3 regions of the Arthrobacter sp. RT-1 genome follow, and region 3 is predicted to be linked to each of the others. Evidence: riboswitches for the same ligand, from Rfam matches in the RefSeq annotation. Region 3 holds a riboswitch; each other region holds the start of a gene.

Evidence for each region. A riboswitch is a leader RNA that binds a small molecule or an ion and turns the genes downstream of it on or off. The one in region 3 is predicted to bind thiamine pyrophosphate.
Region 1: it holds a riboswitch for thiamine pyrophosphate, as region 3 does, so the genes downstream of both, DXK94_RS01705 (ECF transporter S component) here and thiD (bifunctional hydroxymethylpyrimidine kinase/phosphomethylpyrimidine kinase) in region 3, are expected to answer to the same signal.
Region 2: it holds a riboswitch for thiamine pyrophosphate, as region 3 does, so the genes downstream of both, thiO (glycine oxidase ThiO) here and thiD (bifunctional hydroxymethylpyrimidine kinase/phosphomethylpyrimidine kinase) in region 3, are expected to answer to the same signal.

Annotation. Positions count from the first base shown of each region.
Region 1 is NZ_QRGQ01000002.1:67,042-72,416, forward strand. Features, by position in the region: gene DXK94_RS01680 (glycosyltransferase family 2 protein) at 1-831, opposite strand, end outside; gene DXK94_RS01685 (iron-containing redox enzyme family protein) at 828-1,883, opposite strand; gene DXK94_RS01690 (DUF4383 domain-containing protein) at 1,951-2,406, opposite strand; gene DXK94_RS01695 (hypothetical protein) at 2,523-2,729, opposite strand; gene DXK94_RS01700 (heme-degrading domain-containing protein) at 2,726-3,277, opposite strand; TPP riboswitch at 3,364-3,503, shown strand; gene DXK94_RS01705 (ECF transporter S component) at 3,561-4,184, shown strand; gene DXK94_RS01710 (ABC transporter ATP-binding protein) at 4,184-5,375, shown strand, end outside.
Region 2 is NZ_QRGQ01000012.1:165,825-171,199, forward strand. Features, by position in the region: gene DXK94_RS11860 (hypothetical protein) at 1-65, shown strand, start outside; gene DXK94_RS11865 (4a-hydroxytetrahydrobiopterin dehydratase) at 161-499, opposite strand; gene DXK94_RS11870 (thiazole synthase) at 546-1,364, opposite strand; gene thiS (sulfur carrier protein ThiS) at 1,369-1,605, opposite strand; gene thiO (glycine oxidase ThiO) at 1,602-2,939, opposite strand; TPP riboswitch at 2,932-3,050, opposite strand; gene thiE (thiamine phosphate synthase) at 3,078-3,812, shown strand; gene DXK94_RS11890 (RNB domain-containing ribonuclease) at 3,891-5,375, shown strand, end outside.
Region 3 is NZ_QRGQ01000024.1:268,464-273,838, reverse strand. Features, by position in the region: gene obgE (GTPase ObgE) at 1-1,152, opposite strand, end outside; gene rpmA (50S ribosomal protein L27) at 1,270-1,533, opposite strand; gene rplU (50S ribosomal protein L21) at 1,595-1,903, opposite strand; gene thiD (bifunctional hydroxymethylpyrimidine kinase/phosphomethylpyrimidine kinase) at 2,202-3,740, opposite strand; TPP riboswitch at 3,730-3,827, opposite strand; gene DXK94_RS16945 (Rne/Rng family ribonuclease) at 3,979-5,375, opposite strand, start outside.

The sequences.
Region 1 (5,375 bases), on a different contig from region 3:
GAGCCGCCGCCGTCCGATCCCTGCTACGGCCGTCGCGGCGGCCACCAGTGACAGGAAAACCGTGAGGCGCGCCCTTCTGGGGAGAAGGGTGCCCCCGAGGATGGCCGGGAGCAGGGCAAGTTCCGCGGCCAGGCGCCGGGGCTGCGCGAAGTCGTCGTACGCCTGCCGGACGCGCTGCTTCAGGAAATGCCTGGCGCGGGGCGGCCGGCGCGCCACGAACAGGTCCGGAACGATCTTTTCCCGTCCGCCTGCGGCTGTCACCGTCCGGATCAGCTCAAGGTTTTCGAACAGGACGGGTTCGTAGCCGTCCGTGGCCAGCAGGGCGCTTCGGCGCAGGGCCAGCGTGCCGGGAAAGTCGGCGGACCAGGCCCGGTTGATCAGCGTCCGGGACGTGTCCCAGCACGCGTGCCAGGGCAGGGGGTCGAAATAGTTTTGCGGGCGCACCACGTCCGCCGTCCCCAGGTGACCCACGACGGCGGCGAGGGACGCGCGCGTGTACCGGACGTCGTCGTCGGCGATCACCAGAATCTCTGCCGTGGCGGCGCGGATGCCTGTCATCACCCCTGCCACCTTGCCGTTGCCGTGCTGCCCGCCGTCATTTCCCGGTCCCGCCGGGTGATCGGGGCGGATGTGGCGGACCTCCGGCGGGAACTGCTCCCGGTGGCGGGCGAACAGGTCCGGGGCTGAACCGTCCACCACAATGACCGGTATCCAGGTGGCCAGGCGTTGCAGGTAGGCCACCAGGTCAGGAAGGCCGGAGTCGTCGGCCCAGCGCAGGGGAAGGATGTACTCGGCCGCGTCGAGGCCTTGCTCCATGGCCCGGGACGTCATGCTGCCGCCGGCACTGCCGCCCTGAGCGAAGACCGGCCATGTTCCCAGGACGCCAAAAGGTGGGCGGACAGCCTGGTGTCGATCGCCATCACCGCCGTGGCGCCGAAAATGACGTCATCCAGCAACCCGGGCTCGGCCTCCACGAGGCCGCCTGCCAGGTCCCGGCCGGCGATCTGCTCGTGCACGGCATCTGCCTCCACGTGCTCGTCGAAATAGTGGGTGACGTCCGCATCAAAGCCGTGCCGGCGGAAGCCGTTGCCGTACAGGCGGTTGGGCTGGGAGGACGTCATTTCATAGATGGCGAGGTGCCCGGTGATGGCGCCGCGGAGCCGCCGGTTCAGTCCGCAGAGGGACATCAGGTTCACGGCGGCCAGGGAGATGGCCGGGACGGCGTTCACGTACGCACCGTAGTGGTCGTCCATCCCCAGGCCGCGCATGGTCCGGGCGAACAGTGCGCTGTGCATCCGGTCCGGCCGGCCGCCGCCATACTCGTCTGCCTGGATTTCCACCAGGGCGGCTTTCGCCCGGCCGCTCAGCCGTGGAATGGCCCAGGTGTGCGGATCCGCTTCCTTGAGCTGGTAGATGGATTTGTGGATCAGGAACTCTTTGAGCTGCCCGAGGCTTGCCTTCTTTGCCACGAACCGGGAGACGCTGGGGCCGGTGTCGCGGGCCGCCAGGCCGAACAGGACGTCGGCAACTGCGTCGCTGGTCAGGTCGGAGCCGGCCGGAAGGTCCAGATCCCCGCCGGCCTCCCGGGCGGCGAGGCGCAGGGCTTCCTCGAAGGGCTTCTCCAGCATTTGCCGCACCTGGATCAGGCCGGGCTCCCACTCCCACTCGTCCGGCACACCTTCCAGGCCGGAGTAATGCAGCTCGTAGAGGCAGAAGAGGGCCAGCTGGACATCATCGTCGCCGATGATGTCCGTGACCCCGGCCAGCTTCCCGCCGACCAGCCTGCGCAGCCCGGAAAGGGACTCGCCGGCGCTGCAGGGGTGTCCTGCCAAAACCCCCAACAGGGCGCTGCTGATGGGGCCTCTCGGTTCCGGAAGTTTCATGGTGCTCCTTGGGTTCGGGCGGTGTGCCGGTGCGGTGCCGTCTGCAGTGACGGCCCGTCAAGAAAGGTCAGTTGCCGCGGCCGGCGGCGGGAGTGCGCGGGGACAGCATGATGGCCAGGGCAATCATGGCCAGGCCCAGGACGAGGTGCAGCCAGTTGTCCGCACCGTTCTCCGGGATGAAGTTTGCCGGCGTGTTGTCTCCTATGAGGAGGCCATACAGCCAGAGCACCAGGTAGATGACCCCGCCGTACGTGAAGAAGTTCCTGGCCTGGCGGTGGGTCCGCGCCATGAGCAGGCCGGCGGCGCCGAAGAGGCAGTGGACAAGGTTGTGGAGAATGGATACCTGGAACACACCCAGCAGCAGCGCCCCTGAACCGGGCCCTGCGAAACCGAGGGAATCATAGTTTTGGGTAACTCCGGGGACGAATCCCAGGATGCCAACGAGCAGGAATACGACGCCGGCGGCAACGGCAGACCACTGCAGGGCGGTTCGGACGCCCGGTGGGCGGGTGCTGACTGCCATGTCCTGTACTCCTCTCACGCCTGAAACAATATAGTAAGCATGATTACTAATAAAAGCTAAGCAGGCTTTGTTTCTGCGTTGAGGGATGCGGAAACATTCCCCGTTCCGGCCTTTTCTTACGCCGGACCGGTCCAGGTGTAGGGGTTGGGGTGCTGCCCGCCGCTGCGGCCCTGCTCGTACCCCTGTTGCCAGGCCTTGCCGACGGCGGACACCAGTTCGGCCAGCAGCGGATAGTAGGGATGGTCCGGGCCGATGAAGATCATCTCGTCCTCGGCTTTGTCCAGTGCCGCCCGGACGGCATTGTCAGCGGCCCTGCCGGTCATGCCGGGCCGTCTGCCCCTGCCGGGCGCAGCACCTCACGCATGGCCTCCACCACCAGGTCATGGTCCTGCATCTGCGGGAGCCCGGAAACGGTGACGGTGGCCACCGCGCCCACACCGGAGACATAGACCGGGAAGGACCCGCCGTGCGCGGCGTACAGGGTTTGGTCGAACCAGCCCTGGTCCTCGATCCGGCCGCCCCGGAGCCGGCCGCGAAGCCCCACCAGCAGCGAGGGAACCTCATACCGGGCGGCGGTGCGCTGCTTCGCCCGGATCCAGTGTTCGTTGTCCGGGGTGGCGCCGGGCAGGGCCACATGGAACAGGACCTGATCGCCCTTGGTGATGTCGATCGCGATGGGCAGGCCACGCTCCTTCCCCAGTTCCACAAGGAGAAGTCCAAGGTTCAGCGAGTCGTCCAGGGAGAAGCCGGGGAACTGGAGCTCATGGATCTCCCCCTCGATGCGGCCGATGAGGGCCTGCAGCGATCCTTCCGGCTGCGCGGCGTCAGAGTCCGGATCGAAGTCGGTCACATGCGGCTGATTAGCAGTCATGGCCCACAATCTACCCCTGTCCCGGTGTAAACTGGACTCCGCCCAGCAGGGCAGTTCTACCCAAGCATCATTCCATTCAGAGCATTACCTAACGACAGGGGAGCGCCGCCGTCGGGCACTGGCCAAAGGCCGGGAACCGGAGGTGGGCGCTGAGAGTGCGGACAGCCGCAGACCCTCGAACCTGATCCGGTTAGTACCGGCGCAAGGGAGTCGAGTTCTCGAAGTCCGGCAACGGCAGTAGCCGCTTGCCGTGCTTTCCCCTCCTGTTTCCCAGGAGGATCACATGAGCACTGCAGCAATCAAGAAGACCACCAGCAAGTCCTGGCGCGTCGTGGACATCGTGGTGGCAGCCCTGATCGCCATCGCCGGCGGCGTCATCTTCTGGGCCTGGTCCCAGGGTGCGGCCGCGGTTTCCGCGCCGATGAACGCCGTTTACCCGCCCCTGACCGGCCTGATCGCCGGCGGCTGGATGATCCCGGCGGTGCTGGGCATGCTCATCATCCGCAAGCCCGGCGCGGCATTGTTCTGCGAAACCGTCGCGGCCACCGGTGAGCTCCTGATGGGATCGCAGTATGGCGCCTCCGTGCTGTTCTCCGGCTTCGTCCAGGGCCTCGGCGCGGAGATCATCTTCGCCATCTTCGTGTACAAAAAGTTCAACCTGCCCGTTTCCCTGCTGGCCGGCGCGGCGGCGGGCCTCTTCTGCGGCCTGAATGACTCCTTCGCGCCGTGGGGCTGGAACATCGCCTACTCGGGCGGCGACAAGCTGGCCTACATCATCTTCACCGCGATTTCCGGAGCGGTCATCGCCGGTGCATTGTCCTGGATCGCCACCCGGGGACTGGCGAAGACCGGGGTGCTGAGCTCCTTCGCCTCGCGCAGGGCCGCCACGGAGCCCGTCCTCTCCTGATGCAGGCACCTTCGCACCAGGCCGGGCCCGGAGCTGTGCGGCCGGCGGCCGTCACGGCCCGCGGCTGGGGGTGGCGGCATGCCGGCCGCCCCAAGCCCGCGGTCCACGGCCTTGACCTCGACATCGCGCCGGGGGAGCGGGTGCTCCTGCTCGGCCCTTCCGGTGCCGGCAAATCCACCCTCCTGCATGCCCTTGCCGGGGTTCTGGGCGACGCGAACGACGACGGCGAGGCGGGCGATTCGGACGAGTCAGGTTCGCTGCTCGTCGACGGCGCGTCCCCCCGCGGGCAGCGCGGCCATGCCGGGCTGATGCAGCAGGACCCCGAAACACAGGTGGTCCTCTCCCGCGTGGGCGACGACGTCGCCTTCGGCGCCGAAAACCTTGCCGTGCCCCGTGATGCCATCTGGACCCGCGTGCACGAGGCGCTTGACGACGTCGGCCTGTCCCACCTGCCGCTGGACCATCCGACGTCGGCCCTGTCCGGCGGCCAAAAGCAGCGCCTCGCGCTGGCGGGCATCCTTGCGATGCGGCCCGGGCTGATCCTTTTGGATGAGCCCACCGCCAACCTGGACCCGGCGGGTGTGCTGGAGGTCCGCGACGCCGTGGCCCGGTGCCTGGACAAGACCGGCGCAACGCTGGTGGTGGTGGAGCACCGGGTGTCGGTCTGGAAGGACCTGGTGGACCGGATTGTGGTCCTGCAGCCCGGCTCGGCCTCTGATCCTGCGGTACTGCTGGACGGCCCTCCGGACCAGGTGCTGAGTGACGCGCGGACCATGCTGATGGCCGCCGGGGTATGGGTGCCCGGTTATGTGCCCGCCACCCGTGCCCGTGCTGCCGTGCCGGCCGCGGGGACGGGAAATCTCCTGCTCGCCGCCGAAAAGCTGGCAGTGTCCCGGGAACGTCCGCGCCGCAGCGGGTTCCGCAGGATCCCGCCAGTCCCGGTGCAGGAAGACATCACCGCGCAGGTGCGGGCCGGCCGGGCGCTGGCAGTGGTGGGCTCCAACGGTGCGGGAAAATCCACGTTCGCCCTGACCCTCGCGGGGCTCCTGGAGCCGGTTGCCGGCAAGGTTTCCGCCACCACCGACTTGAGCCGGGGAGCCGGAATCGACCCCTACAAGTGGAAAGCCGAGCAGCTGATCGAGCGGGTGGGGACGGTGTTCCAGGAACCCGAGCACCAGTTCGTTACCGGCA
Region 2 (5,375 bases), on a different contig from region 3:
TTTACCTGGGCCGCAGCCGCGCCCGGCAGGACACCCACCGGCTTACCGCGATCCTTCGGCGCTGAGCGCCGGTTTCTGTTGCACCTCACGCATGTGGCCGCCGTCCCGTTGGGACGGCGGCCACATGCTTAACGGCACAGCTGCTTGATGACGCGGCTGCCTAATGGTCCGGCACGTATTTCGAAGGCTCGGCCACAGCCCCGGCCGCTGCCGCGGCGTCGCTTGCCCCGGCGGCCGCGGTGAGGTCCCGCCCGGTCACCTGCCCTCTGGCGTCGTGCGAGGTGTACCGGATGAAGACGCGGTTGTAGCGCCAGTCGAGGTCCGGATGGTGGTTTTGTTCCTCGGCAAGGCGTCCGACGGCGGCAATCACCTCGAGTGCGGCAGCCGCCGTCGGCGTCTTGAAGACGGTGACCAGGCCGCCGTCGCTGAAGCGCCAGTCCGGCAGTCCGGTGAGTGCTTCGTCGATGCGTTCCCGGGGAAGGGCGTCTTTGGCGGCCACTGCTGCTCCTTGCCTCAGGGCGCCGGCCGGTCTGATGGAGCAGGCCCTACAGGAACTCGGCCCGGCCCTCCATCGCCGACGACGCCAGCGCGTGCTCGCGGCGCGGTATCCGACCGGCCGCTTTCGCCAGCCTACCGGCGATGACAGCGTGTTTGAAGGCCTCCCCCATCAGCGCCGGGTTCTGCGCCCGGGTCACCGCGGTGGCCAGCAGCACGGCGTCACAGCCAAGCTCCATGGCAAGGGCGGCATCCGACGCCGTTCCGATGCCTGCATCGAGCACCACCGGGACGGAGGCGCGGGACACGATGAGCTCGATGTTGTGCGGATTTAGGATCCCCAGGCCCGTGCCGATGGGTGATCCCAGGGGCATGACCGCGGTGGCTCCCAGGTTTTCCAGGCGAAGCGCCAGGACCGGATCATCGTTGGTGTACGCAAACACCTTGAACCCGCGGTTGACCAGCTGTTCGGTGGCGTCCACCAGTTCCACGGCGTCCGGGAGGAGGGTGTGCTCATCGGCGATGACCTCAAGCTTCACCCAGTCGGTTTCCAGTGCCTCGCGGGCCAGTTCGGCGGTGAGGACCGCATCACGGGCCGTGAAACAGCCGGCGGTGTTGGGGAGGACCCGGATGCCGTGGTCCACGAGCAGCTGGAAAAGCGAGCCCGTTTCCGCCGTCGAATAGCGGCGCAACGCCACGGTGGTCAGCGCTGTCCCGGATGCCAGGAGCGCAGCTCCGAGGCCGTCCAGGCTTGGGGCGCCGCCGGTGCCCATGATCAGCCGAGATGCCAGGGGTACGCCGTCGATGACCAGCGTGTCGTCCATGCCGGAGGCGCCGGCCGGCGTGATGGTGGTGGTGGTTTCGGTCATGGTCTCAGCCTCCCTGCACTGCCGTGACGAGCTCGACGTCGTCACCGTCGGCGAGCGCTGTTGCGAACCATTGGCTCCGGGGTACTACCTGCGCGTTGTGCGCCACCGCCACGCCGAGTTTGCCGCCGTCGCGGGCCTGGCCGTCAGCGGCGAGGGGGCGGCCGGTGACCTGGCTGACGAGCATGGTGATGGAGGCCCCGTCAGCCACCGTATGTTGTTGTCCGTTCAGGGTGATGTTCATGCTGTCTCCTTGATGTTGAAGATGGTGGCGGCCGGTTCGCGGCCGGAAAACCGGCCCGGGTTGAAAGGTTGCCAGCGGACGTCCGCCGTGCCGTCCAGAAGGTCCCGGCAGATGGCCGCCGCTGCGGGGGCCAGGAGGACGCCGTGCCGGAAGAATCCGGTGGCAATGATCAGTCCCGCAACGTGTGCGGATTCCCCGGTTGCCGGATCGCCGGCCAGCGGCACCCGGCCCAGCAGCGGGGCGTTGTCCGGGGTGCCGGGCCGCGCCCGTGCCGTGCATTCCAGCAGCTCGAGTTCGGCGACGGCGGGCACCAGGACCTGGGCGTCGCGGAGGAGCTGGTAGACCCCGCCTGCCGATACGGCGCCCGCTGTAGCGCGGGCACCGGCCGCCGGTGCGTTATGTGTCGCGGCAAGGGCGTCCTCACGCTGGGTGGCTCCGATCACTACCGTCCCGTCCTGCCGCGGGACGATATACACGGGGACGCCGTGGACCAGCCCGCGGACGGTTGAGGTTACGAGCGGCTGGAGCTGCCGGGGCACTGCCAGGCGCAGGATATCCCCATACACCGGCCGCAGCGCGAGCTGCAGGCCGTCGGGCAGGCCCGCCAGGGCTGCGGCATCCAGGCCGTTGGCAACGATCGTTTCGCGGGCCAGGACCGTGCCGCCGCCTGCGAGCAGGGCCCCGGCCACTGCCCCGTCCGCCCAGACCAGCCCGGCGGCCCGGTCCGGCACGGCGTAGCCGTCGATGGCCCCCGCCACGTCTGTTCCATTACTTTCGACGGCGGAGCCATGCGCGGCGAGCGCGCGCCGCAGGCAGGACACCAGGCGCCGGGGATCCACCTGGTGGTCCGCGGGAGTGTCCAGTGCGCAGGCGATGGCAGGGCTGAGCAGCGGTTCCCGGCGTCGGGCCTCCCTGACAGTCAACGGCTCCACGGACAGGCCGCTGGCCTGCTGCACCCCGCGCAAATCCATCAGGGCGCGGCGGTCGGCAGCATCGGCACCCACGGCGAGCGTCGGCGTCGTGAGGTACCCGGGACTTTCGCCGGAAGCGGCGGCCAGTTCCGCGGCAAAGCCCGGCCACCGGGCGGAGGAGGCAAGCATGAGCTCCAGGAGGTCCTCCTCCTGATAGTGCAGCTCGCTCACCGGGGCCAGCATTCCGGCGGCCGCCCAGCTGGCCCCGGCTCCGGGCGCGTCATCGATCAGCACGACAGACCGGCCGGAACGCCTCGCCTCCCAGGCGATGGCATGCCCAACCACTCCGCCGCCGATAACGGCCACGTCGGCACGGATGGTGCCGGAGGGAGCCCCGGGCGGGACAACGTTTGGGGTGCTCATGTGTCTCCTTCCCTACGCCGGCATTAACCGGATCAGGTCAAGCGGTCGGCTCTGACGCCCTCTCAGCCCGGCGCTTTATGACAGCTGCCGCGGGCTCCCGCAGTACGAGGCCAGTGTAGAGGAACTAGGCTTGCAGCCATGAATGTGTCCCAGTCCCCTGCCCCCGCTGCCGCAGTCCCCGCCGCCGATGCCTTTACCCATGCCGAAGGTACTGCCGGCCTGAACAGCGCCCGCCTTTACCTCTGCACGGATGCCCGCCGGGACCGCGGGGACTTCGGGCAGTTCGTGGATGCTGCCTTTGCCGGCGGCGTGGACATCATCCAGTTGCGGGACAAGGCCATCGAGGCGGCCGAGGAGCTGGAGCTGCTGGCGGTTTTGAAGGAAGCGGCGCAGCGCCATGGCCGGCTGTGGGCTGTGAATGACCGGGCGGACATCGCCGTGTTGTCCGGTGCGCCGGTGTTCCACATCGGTCAGAAGGACCTTCCGTTGGATGCAGCCCGCACCCTGCTCAACGGCAACGCCGCCATCGGGCTCTCCAGCCATGCCCCGGGGCAGGTGGACGCCGCCCTCGCTGCCGCAGCCGGACCGTCCGCGCTTGACTACTTCTGCGTCGGACCGGTCTGGGCCACGCCCACCAAACCCGGCAGGGCCGCCGTCGGGCTGGACCTGGTGAAGTACGCCGCCGAAGCCTCAGCCGAGGCCGGGAGCGGGGTGCCCTGGTTTGCCATCGGCGGCATCGACCACTCCAATGTGGACCAGGTTGTGGAAGCAGGAGCGAGCCGGATCGTTGTGGTGCGTGCCATCACGGAAGCCGATGACCCTGCCGCCGCTGCCGCCGCCCTTCTCGCTGCCTTGGACGGGGCCACACCCTAAAGCCGCCGCAACACGGCGCAGCCCCGTGCGGCGTCAGTGCCATGCAAAATCGGGGTTCTTCGGGCTAGGCTGATTTTCGTGTCACATCATCGGCTGGCTCCCAACGTCCACGAACACAACAATGCCCTCGAGGAAGCCCTGGGTGCCCTGCGGACCGAACTGGAACTGCCCGGCCCATACCCCCTACACGCAGTCAGGGATGCCGAAGCGGCCGTCGCGGCCTTGCAGCTGCCGGCCTATGACCTCACCGGGGTCGGGTTCATCACCATCGATCCGGCATCGTCCACGGATTTGGACCAGGCCCTGTTCATCGAGGCCGACGGCGATGGGTACCACGTGCTGTACGCCATCGCCGATGTTCCCTCCTTCGTGACGCCCGGCGGGCCCCTGGACGCCGAAACACGGCGCCGCGGCCAGACCTTTTATGCCCCTGACGGCCGGATTCCGCTGCATCCGGAGGTCATCAGCGAGGGAGCCGGGAGCCTGCTGCCGGGGCAGGACTGTTCCGCCTTCGTCTGGGATTTCCGGCTGGACAGCGCCGCCGAAGTCACCTCCGTCGCCGTGAAGCGGGCCCGCATGCGCAGCCGGGCAAAGCTCAGCTACAAGGGGGCGCAGGCTGAACTGGATTCGGGCAGCGCATCCCCTGTCCTCCAGCTGCTCAAAGAGGTCGGCCTCAAGCGCGTAGAGCTGGAACGCGCCCGCGAAGGTGCCAGCCTGAACATGCCGGAACAGGAGATCGTCCAGCTTCCCGACGGCGGCTACCGCATCGCCGCCGCCCCGCAGCTTCCCGTGGAGGACTGGAACGCGCAGATTTCGCTGATGACGGGCATGGCCGCCGCGCAGCTCATGCTGGCGGGCAGGGTGGGTATCCTGCGCACCATGCCCGCGCCTGACGAGCGCTCCCTCAATCACTTCCGCCTGCAGACCGAAGTGCTGGGCAAACCATGGGACGGGGAGGTCAGCTACGGCGAATACCTGCGCACCCTGGATCCCACCGATCCCCGGCAGCTGGCCATCATGCATTCGGCGGGAATGCTGTTCAGGGGCGCCTCCTACACCGCCTTTGACGGTGTGGTCCCGGAAGACGCGGTGCAGTCCGCCATCGGTGCCGCCTACGCCCACACCACCGCCCCGCTGCGCCGGCTGGTGGACCGCTTCGTGCTGGTGATCTGCGAGGCCCTGAGCAACGGCGGCAACGTTCCGGCGTGGGCGAGGGAGGCGCTGCCGTCACTGCCGGAAATCATGGCAGGCTCCGACCAGCTGGCGTCCCGGATGGAGCGCATGGCCCTGGACACCGTGGAGGCGGCGCTGCTGGTCAACCACATCGGCCAGGAATTCGACGCAATCGTCATCTCCGGGTCCAAGCCGCAAAACGGCAACGGAAAAAACGGGAACGGCAGGAACGGGAACGGCAGGAACGGGAACGGCAACGGCGGTTCCGGAATCATCCAGGTGTCCGAGCCCGCGGTGACCGCCCGCTGCGCCGGCGAACTGGAGTCCGGCACCAAGGTCCGTGTGCGCCTGGTTTCCTCCGATATTGCCACCCGCGAGGTCCACTTCGAA
Region 3 (5,375 bases):
GAACAGCGGCTCGAGGCCCTTCTCCTCACGGCGGATACGGAACCCGGACTCGTTGACGGCGCGCGGCCGCAGGACGGCCGGCTGCACCTTGGGCGGTGCGGCCGCCACGGCGTCACGGGCCGCCTGGACGATCTCGGCCATGGCGAAGCCCAGCTGGCGCAGGCCTTCGTGGCTGGTGGCGGACACTTCGAAGACGCGGTAGCCGCGGGATTCCAGTTCCGGGCGGACGAAGTCTGCCATGTCCTTGCCGTCAGGCAGGTCCACTTTGTTCAGCGCCACCAGGCGGGGGCGGTGGTTCAGGGGGACCACTTCGCCGTCCTGGCCGGCGTAGCTCATATCCACGGCGTACTTTTCCAGCTCGGCCTCAATGATGGCCAGGTCCGAAAGCGGGTCGCGGTCCGATTCCAGGGTTCCGCAGTCCAGGACGTGGACCAGCGCGGCGCAGCGCTCCACGTGGCGCAGGAAGTGGTGGCCCAGGCCCTTGCCCTCGCTGGCACCCTCGATCAGTCCGGGGACGTCGGCGATGGTGAAGCGGACATCGCCCGCCTGGACAACGCCCAGGTTGGGAATGAGCGTGGTGAACGGGTAGTCCGCGATCTTGGGCCGGGCAGCCGACATCGCGGCGATGAGGCTTGACTTGCCGGCGGACGGGAAGCCCACCAGGGCGATGTCGGCAATGGACTTCAGTTCCAGGACAATGTCGCTGGATTCGCCTTCGATGCCCAGCAGGGCGAAGCCGGGGGCGCGGCGCTTCTGGGAGGACAGGGCAGCGTTGCCGAGTCCGCCGATCCCGCCGGCAGCGGCGACGTATTCGGCGCCTTCGCCGACGAGGTCCGCCAGGACCGTTCCGTCCTTGGACTTGACCACGGTGCCGTCGGGCACGGGCAGGATGAGGGTCTCACCGTTCTTCCCGCCGCGCCAGTCACCCATACCGGGGCCGCCGTTGGTGGCGTGCCGGTGGGGGGCGTGGTGGTAGTCAAGAAGGGTGGTGGTCTGGTGGTCCACGCGCAGGATGACGTCGCCGCCATTGCCGCCGTTGCCGCCGTCGGGACCGCCCAGGGGCTTGAACTTCTCGCGGTGGACGGAGACGCACCCGTGGCCGCCGCTACCGCCGGATACGTGCAGTACTACCCGGTCTACAAAGCTGGCCACGTGGATCTCCTCAGTGCTGTTTTTCGAGACGCCCCAAGGCGCCAAATCGATTGTAATGCGGTTAAAAGAACAGTGGAGCGGGCCATCAGGCCCGCTCCACCGCTTTGGAATCTGTTGTTACTCTGCAGCTGCAGCAGCAACGATGTTGACGACGCGACGACCGCGGCGGGTACCGAATTCAACGGCTCCCGGGGTCAGTGCGAACAGGGTGTCGTCGCCGCCACGGCCAACGCCGGCGCCCGGGTGGAAGTGGGTGCCACGCTGGCGGACGATGATCTCGCCTGCGGAAACTACCTGGCCGCCGAAGCGCTTGACGCCGAGGTACTGAGCGTTGGAGTCACGACCGTTGCGAGTGGAGCTCGCGCCCTTTTTATGTGCCATCTGAAATGCCTGCCTCTAAATTCTGGGGAATCTGCTGAAAAACCTGAACAGTAACCGGTGGTTACTGAATGCCAGTGATCTTGACCTTGGTCAGTTCCTGACGGTGACCCTGGCGCTTCTTGTAACCGGTCTTGTTCTTGAACTTCTGGATGACAATCTTAGGACCGCGGAGGTCCTGGAGGATTTCAGCCGTGACGGTCACCTTGGCCAGGTCAGCAGCGGCGGAGGTGACCTTGTCACCGTCTACCAGGAGCAGCGCGGGCAGCTCAATGGTGCTGCCAGCTCCACCGGCGACGCGGTTCAGGGTAACGAAGTCTCCAACGGAAACCTTCTCTTGGCGGCCGCCTGCGCGGACAATCGCGTACACCACTTGGGAACTCACTTCTCTCGACGTTTATTACTAAATTTGCGTGCGGTGCCCGGCTCTGAATTGGCTGGGTTTCCGCTGTGCCTCAACGCCGTGGATTCCCCGGGGGAATCCGTGAGCTATCCCCGAAGGGGTCATAACCCAAGTGTTGGCGTAAGCACCGAAGAACTAGACTACGCTAATTTCGTCTTCGGCCGCAAATGAGGCTGGTTCCGGCGCGTTGGCTGTGATAGGAACCACAGGCCAACCCGGCGGCGGGACCGCGCCCAACCATCCTACCGGCAGGGCGCCCGCCCGCCGGTCAGGAGTGGAGGCGCGGCGCGTCGAAGAAGTCCACTTCCAGGCGGCAGGACTGCCGGAAGGCGGTGACCATCGCCGCCCGCTCGGCATCCGAGGCGTTCCGCCCGGCCCCGTCCACGATGGCGATGGCCGTGCGGGTTGCTTCGGCGAATTCATCGTCGGCGTAGGTGCGGAGCCAGTCAGCATAGGGGTGCGCTGCCGGTTCGCCCGCGGCGACAAACCGGGCATGGAGTGTTTTGCCCACCTCCGCGTACAGCCAGAAGCAGGGAAGGACGGCGGCCGCGAGCACTGCATAGCTGCCCGACGCCGATGCAGCGGTCAGGTGGTCCACGTAGGACTTGGTGACCGGACCCAGTTCAGCCTGGACAGGGCGGGTGCTCAGCCAGGACCTGTGCAGCTCCGACTCCACTTCCAGGCACTGCCGCGCGGAGGCAGCCCAGAACACCTGCTCCATTTCGGTGGGTGCCAGGGCGCTTGCCCGTGCCAGGACCCGGGAGTAGCCGTTGAGGTAGATGGCGTCCTGGGCCAGGTAGTAGGCAAACTCCTTTTCGGGGAGGCTTCCGGAGGCCAGTCCACGGATGAAGTCCAGCCCGTAGATCGCTTTGAGGTCCTCGTCGGCTTCGGCCCGCAGCCGCGCCGCGAATCCTCCGGCGGGCGGGACGGGGCGCAGGTGGTGGAAATGGTGGACCGGCCCGTTCCCTGTTCCCACGTCCAGGCGGCCGGAGGCTTCCAACGCGCCTGCCAGCCAGGGCTTCACTTCCCGCAGCGATGCCTCCCAGTCCCCCAGCCGCGCCTGCACAGTCGCCATTGCGGAGGAGAGCGAACAGCCGGTGCCGTGACTGTTGGGGGTGGCCACCCGCTCCCCCGGCACCTGGATGACTTCTGCTCCCAGCAATCCGTTCATGTTGACCAGCGCGTCCGGGCATTCGGCCCCGGCCAGGTGGCCTCCCTTCACCAGCACGGTGGTCCCGGTGGCTGCCGCCAGGCGCTTCCCCTGATCGAGCGCGCCTTCCCAGGAATCCTGCAGGCTTTCGCCCACCAGCATGGCGAGCTCGGCCAGGTTGGGCGTGAGGAGATGGGCGAGCGGCAGCAGGTCGCGGAGCGCGGCCTCGGCTGATTCCTGCAGCAGCCGGTCGCCACTGGTGGCGACCATCACCGGGTCGAGGACCACGACGGCGGGGCGCACCTTTTCGAGCCATACCCGGACCGCCCCGATGACGGCGGCGTCCCCCAGCATGCCGATTTTCACGGCGTCGATGGTGATGTCGTCACTGATGGCGTCCAGCTGGCTGGCCAGGAAGGAAGCCGGCGGGACGTGGACAGCTTCCACGCCGCGGGTGTTCTGTGCGGTGAGGGCTGTGATGGCGGCCATGCCGTACCCGCCGTGCGCGGCAATACTTTTGAGGTCCGCCTGGATGCCTGCTCCACCGGAGGGGTCCGAACCCGCAATGGACAGGACACGGGGCAGGTCCCGGCCGGAATCCGGCAGGACAGGAGTGGACTGGAGAGCTTCCGCGGGCAGTGCAAGAGTCGAAGACAAGAGACATCCCTTCGCCGGTACTAGCCGGACAGGTTCAACGGGTGTGGATCTCAGCCGGCCCTTCGCGCGGCACCCCGTGTCGGTTCCCCAGCCTAGCCGTTTTGCCGCCGCCGCACCGAAGGTGACGTGCCGCTGCTGTTGGCACCTGATCCGGGCCGAAACACTGTTAACGCCGGACGCCCGGAACCGGCCGTGAGGGCGGTTCCGGGCATCCGGGTTTTTGTTGTGCTGCCTGCGGTCAGAGCTCGGAAGCAGGAACTCCCACACCGAGGATGATCGGAGCCTCGGCCTGCTTGGCGCCTGCAGTGTCCGCACCGGAGGCGGCAGCCGGTTCCGGCGCCTTCGCGGCATGCGAGTGGCCTGCACTGGCTGCCGGGACGCTCTCGTGGTGCTGGACGGACGTCTCGTTGGCAGCCCCCTGGGCACGGCTGGCGCTGCGGTTGCGCCGTGGCCTCCGCTGCCGTGACTGCTCCAGGGTGTGGTCCGACCAGTCCTTTTCAACGGTTGCGGCGGCGGACGGCTGCCCGGACTTGGCCGGTTCCGAAACTGCCGGTGCCGGAGCTGCCGGTGCCGAAGCTGCCGGTGCCGAAACCGCAGCTTCCGGCTGTTCTGCCGGAGCCTCGGCAGCCGGAGCGGGCTCACCGAGGTGCGCAAAGGCTTCAGCGAGCCGGTCCAGGGTGAGGGCAGGCTGCGGCTGCTGTTCTTCCGCGTGCTCGACGAAGGGCAGGGCAACCTTCTCGCCGCCGAACGTCAGGACAGCGGCGGGACGGGAGGAGGCATCGGCGTCGTGCTTGTCCGCCTCGACTGGCGCTGCCTGCTGGGCCGGCTGTGCCTGGCGGGCAGCCGCAACCTCATCGTCGTGCAGGTGGGCCGCGTGGGCTGCTGCAGCGATGTTGGCGAGGGCCAGCCGGGTTGCTTCCGCCTTGGCGTGGCGTTCGGCGTCTGACGGGTCCGGATGGACCGTGTGCACGTGTACGGCCGCGGCCGCCGGGGCAACGTCAGGCTGCTGGCCGCCGCGTCCGCGCCGCCGCTTGCGGTCGGGACGGACACCGGGCTGGGTGCTGTCGGTCCGCTGGCCTTCGTTGCGGTGTCCTTCAGCACGGGCTTCAGGCCGGCTGTCGGCACGCTGCACGTGGTGCTCGGCGGCAACGATGTTGGCGCGGCGGTGCTCCACGGGATCGTCGTGGGTGACCACGCCGCGCCCGGCGCACGCCTCACACTGCTCACCGAAGACCTCCAGGAGCCCGGTACCCATGCGCTTGCGCGTCATCTGGACCAGGCCCAGCGAGGTGACCTCGGCAACCTGGTGCTTGGTACGGTCACGGCCCAGGCACTCCACCAGCCGGCGCAGCACCAGGTCCCGGTTGGACTCCAGCACCATGTCGATGAAGTCGATGACGATGATGCCGCCGATGTCGCGCAGCCGGAGCTGCCGTACAACTTCCTCGGCCGCTTCAAGGTTGTTCTTCGTGACGGTTTCTTCGAGGTTGCCGCCGCTGCCGGTGAACTTGCCGGTGTTGACGTCCACCACGGTCATGGCTTCGGTACGGTCGATGACCAGCGACCCGCCGGAGGGCAGGAACACCTTGCGTTCCAGGGCCTTGTGGATCTGCTCGTCGATCCGCCAGGCAGCAA